2 regions of the Terrabacter koreensis genome follow, and region 1 is predicted to be linked to the other one. Evidence: predicted binding sites of a transcription regulator. Region 1 holds the regulator's gene; the other holds the start of a gene.
What was found. The regulator LexA, encoded in region 1, represses DNA repair genes until DNA is damaged. The targets are predictions, from matches to a motif close to TCGAACANNTGTTCGA.
Positions count from the first base shown of each region.

Region 2: ruvC (crossover junction endodeoxyribonuclease RuvC) is a predicted target of LexA. The motif match lies at 746-761, and genes of this name have one in related genera.

Region 1 covers NZ_BAAGQU010000002.1:319,091-321,277, reverse strand. Annotated here, with positions in the region: gene ACYVNR_RS01890 (LysM peptidoglycan-binding domain-containing protein) at 98-511, opposite strand; gene lexA (transcriptional repressor LexA) at 764-1,462, shown strand; gene ACYVNR_RS01880 (hypothetical protein) at 1,524-2,187, shown strand, end outside.
Region 2 covers NZ_BAAGQU010000004.1:1,861,338-1,863,524, forward strand. Annotated here, with positions in the region: gene ACYVNR_RS11440 (YebC/PmpR family DNA-binding transcriptional regulator) at 1-657, shown strand, start outside; gene ruvC (crossover junction endodeoxyribonuclease RuvC) at 799-1,464, shown strand; gene ruvA (Holliday junction branch migration protein RuvA) at 1,461-2,063, shown strand; gene ruvB (Holliday junction branch migration DNA helicase RuvB) at 2,060-2,187, shown strand, end outside.

The sequences.
Region 1 (2,187 bases):
GAGGTGGAGCCAACGCGGCCGATCGGAAGGGTCGAGGCACGCGGCCGCCAGCCGGACGGCATACGCAAGGGGCCTCAGACCCGGGAAACTCCGGGCGTCAGCGACCCGGGATGACGAGCTGCTGCCCGACGTGGATCTGGGTGGTGCTGAGGCTGTTGGCGACCTGGAGCTCGACGACGCCGTCGGTGACGGGCAGCTGCGGGAGCTCGCGGGCCGCGATGCCCGACAAGGTCTGGCCCGCGGTGACGGTGACGGTACGGGGCTCGCCCGAGGCCGAGGCGAGCTGGCCGGCGAGCCCGACGGCGAGCAGGGAGACGACTGCGGCGACGAGCAGGGCGACCACGAGGCGGCCGAACCGGGTCAGGCGCAGCGGCGGCTGGGCTGCACGGGCGGCACGAGCTGCACGGGCTGCGTCGCGCCCGGTCGGCACGAGGACGAGATGCGGGCGTGCGGCGGGCCGCGGCTCGCTGGTCTGCTGCTGACGAACGGCCTCGAGGACGATGGCGCTCATGGTGACCTCCCCTTGCTGCTGATCTGGCGAACACGTGTTCGATAGAACGTCTGTACGATTTGTAGCACGTATGTTCGAGGAAGTCGAGACACGCATCGAACAGGTGTTTGGCAACTGTGTTCGAACCTCGTTACTCTTTCCTCACACCACACACCTCACCAGCCACCACTGACACTGGGTCCCGAGCGGTTTCCCGAGCCGCTTGCGACCCGCGTTCAGCAGACGGTCTGACGAGCCGACGAAGGGGACACCATGGGCGTGACCGAGCTTCCCGACCGCGAGACCGGCGACGGGCTGACCGTGCGTCAGCGGCGAGTGCTCGAGGTGATCCGCAACTCCGTCGACCGCCGGGGCTACCCGCCGAGCATGCGCGAGATCGGCGACGCCGTCGGCCTCGCAAGCCCCTCGAGCGTCTCCCACCAGCTCAACGCCCTCGTGACCAAGGGCTACCTGCGACGTGACCCCAACCGGCCGCGCGCCCTCGAGATCGTCTCGCCCGACGCGACGGCGGAGGAGGTCGGCAGCCGCAGCGGCACCCATTACGACACCGAGACCGACTCGGGCGACGCCCGCCCCGAGGCCTCCTACGTCCCCGTCCTCGGGCAGATCGCCGCCGGCGTCCCGATCACGGCCGAGGAGGTCGTCGAGGACGTCTTCCCGCTGCCCAAGCAGCTCGTCGGCGAGGGCGACCTCTTCCTGCTCAAGGTCAACGGCGACTCCATGGTCGACGCGGCGATCTGCGACGGCGACTGGGTCGTCGTGCGCCAGCAGCAGCACGCCGAGAACGGCGACGTCGTCGCGGCGATGCTCGACAACGAGGCCACGGTGAAGACCTTCAAGCGCGTCGACGGCCATGTCTGGCTCATGCCGCACAACGAGGACTTCTCCCCCATCGACGGTGACCACGCGACGATCCTGGGCAAGGTCACCGCCGTCCTGCGCCGCATCTGACGGGCCGCCGGGGCTGCGTCCGACAGGCGCATCGCCCCGGCCCACGCCAGACTCTGGAGACGTGAGTCCTGCAGAGGAGACCACCATGGCCGCCGGGCGCACCCGCGACGTCGTCTACACCTACCGTTACCTGCGTGGCGCGATGATCGCACTCCTGCTCATGCTGCTGCTCTCGGTCGGCTACCAGTGGTGGTGGGAGACCGACCACAGCTGCTGGCTCGGGTCGATCAGCGCGTACTACTACACGCCCGCGCGCACGGTCTTCGTCGGCTCCCTCTGTGCGCTCGGGGCCAGCCTCATCGCCTACAAGGGGCACTCGTCCGAGGAGGACGTATTGCTCAACTTCTCGGGCTTCATGGCGTTCGTCGTCGCCATGGTCCCGACGGTGCCCGACTTCAGCTGCGGACCCAACGCCTACACCCAGACGCCCGCCGAGATCGCGGCGGCGGTGCGCAACAACATCTGGTCGCTCGTCGTCGTCGCGGCCATCGGTGCCGTCATCGTGGCGGCCCTGAAGCGGGGCGCCATGGTGCGCGACGCGGCCGCGCGCCCCACCGCGCGCTCGGTGGTCGTGACCCTGGCCTGCGCCGGTGTCCTCCTCGTCGAGCTGGCCCTCTTCCTCGTCCTGCGCGACCGCTTCATCGCGCTGAGCCACGGCATCGCGGCGGCCACGATGGTGGCCGGCGTCATCGCCGTCATGGCGCTGAGCGCGCTGCGCACCGAGG
Region 2 (2,187 bases), on a different contig from region 1:
GCGGCCCGTCAGGGCGGCGCTGACCCCGCCGGCAACCCCACGCTCTACGACGCCATCCAGAAGGCGAAGAAGACGTCGGTGCCCAACGACAACATCGACCGTGCCGTCAAGCGCGCGTCGGGTGCCGAGGCGGGCGCGGCCGACTGGCAGACGATCATGTACGAGGGCTACGCGCCCAACGGCGTCGCGGTGCTCATCGAGTGCCTCACCGACAACCGCAACCGGGCCGCTGCAGAGGTGCGCACCGCGCTGACCCGCAACGGCGGCCAGCTGGCCGACCCGGGCTCGGTGTCCTACGTCTTCAACCGCAAGGGCGTCGTGACGGTGCTCAAGGAGGCCGGCTCCGAGGACGACATCCTCGAGGTCGTGCTCGAGGCCGGTGCCGAGGAGGTCAACGACAACGGCGACACCTGGGAGATCATCTCCGAGGCCACCGACTTCGTCGCGGTGCGCAAGGCGATCCAGGACGCCGGCATCGACTACGAGTCGGCCGAGGCGTCGTTCGTGCCCAACCTGCAGGTGCCGCTCGACCTCGACGGCGCGAAGAAGATGATCCGCGTCATCGAGGCGCTCGAGGACAGCGACGACGTGCAGAACGTCTTCGCCAACGGCGACATCCCCGACGACGTGCTGGCCCAGCTCGACGAAGAGGAATGAGCCGGGCTCGACGATCGACCCAGGTGCGGAGGCACGCCGGTGACCGGCGTGCCTCCCGTCCTTTCGGGGGAGGGCGGTTAGCGTTGTCCCGAACACCTGTTCGGATCCCTGTCGCCCGTCCACTGACCCAGGAGGTATGCCGTGCGCGTCCTCGCGGTCGACCCAGGCCTCACCCGCTGTGGCGTGGGCGTCGTCGACGGGGTGCCGGGCCGGCGCCTCGCGCTCGTCGAGGTCGGCGTCATCCGCACGCCGTCGGCCGACCCCACCCCGAGGCGCCTCGTCGCCGTCGAGGACGAGATGCGGCTGTGGTTCGAGCGACACCGGCCCGAGGCGGTGGCCATCGAGCGGGTCTTCGCCGACACCAACGTCTCGACGGTCATGGGCACCGCCCAGGTGACGGGCATCGTCATGATGCTCGCCGAGCGGCGCGGCCTGCCGGTCACGCTCCACACGCCCACCGAGGTCAAGGCCGCAGTGAGCGGCAGCGGCCGTGCCGACAAGGCCCAGGTCACCACGATGGTGACACGGCTGCTCGGCCTCGCCACGCCGCCGAAACCCGCCGACGCGGCCGACGCCCTGGCGCTCGCGATCTGCCACGTCTGGCGCGGAGGCACCCAGAACCGCCTCGAGGAGGCCGCACTCGAGCAGGCCGCGCGCACCGGCACCCGGGGGAGCGGCATACCGCGTCGTGTCCCGGCGTCCGCGGCACCGGCCGAGCGGCGTCTCCGGTCCCTCGCCAGCCAGCCCACCCGGTCCGCCCGCGTCGCGCGGCCGACCCGAAACATCCCTGGAGCCCAGCCCCGATGATCGCCTCCCTCTCCGGCACCGTCCTCAAGGTCGGCCTCGACTCCGTCGTGGTCGGCGTCGGCGGCGTCGGCATGCTCGTGCACACGACGCCCGCCACAGCCACGTCGGTGCGGCTCGGGCAGCCCACCGAGCTGGCCACGAGCCTCGTCGTGCGCGAGGACTCGCTGACCCTCTACGGCTTCGCCACCGACGACGAGAAGCACGTCTTCGAGACGGTGCAGACCGTCTCGGGCGTCGGCCCGCGGCTGGCGTTGGCGGTCCTCGCCGTGCACACGCCCGACGCGGTGCGCGTCGCCCTCGGCACGGGTGACCTCGTGGCGCTGACCAAGGTGCCCGGCATCGGCAAGAAGGGCGCCGAGCGCATGGTGCTCGAGCTCAAGGACAAGCTCGGTGCCCTGCCAGGCACCGGTGGGTCGGCCGAGCCCGTCCACCTCGACACCGGCGAGGCATGGCGCGAGCAGGTGGGCGAGGCCCTCGTCGGGCTCGGCTGGACCGCCCGCCAGGCCGATGACGCGCTCGACAAGGTCGCGCCCCTGGCTGCCGACGGTGCGGGTGTCTCCGCGCTGCTGCGGGCCGCCCTGCAGGAGCTCGGCCGATGAGTGTCGACCGCTCGGTGGGTTACGACAAGGCCTCCGACGTGTGGCACGACGGCTACGACGCGACCGCGCGCATCGTCGACGCCGGCAGCGACACCGACGAGCGCCAGGTCGAGGCGGCGCTGCG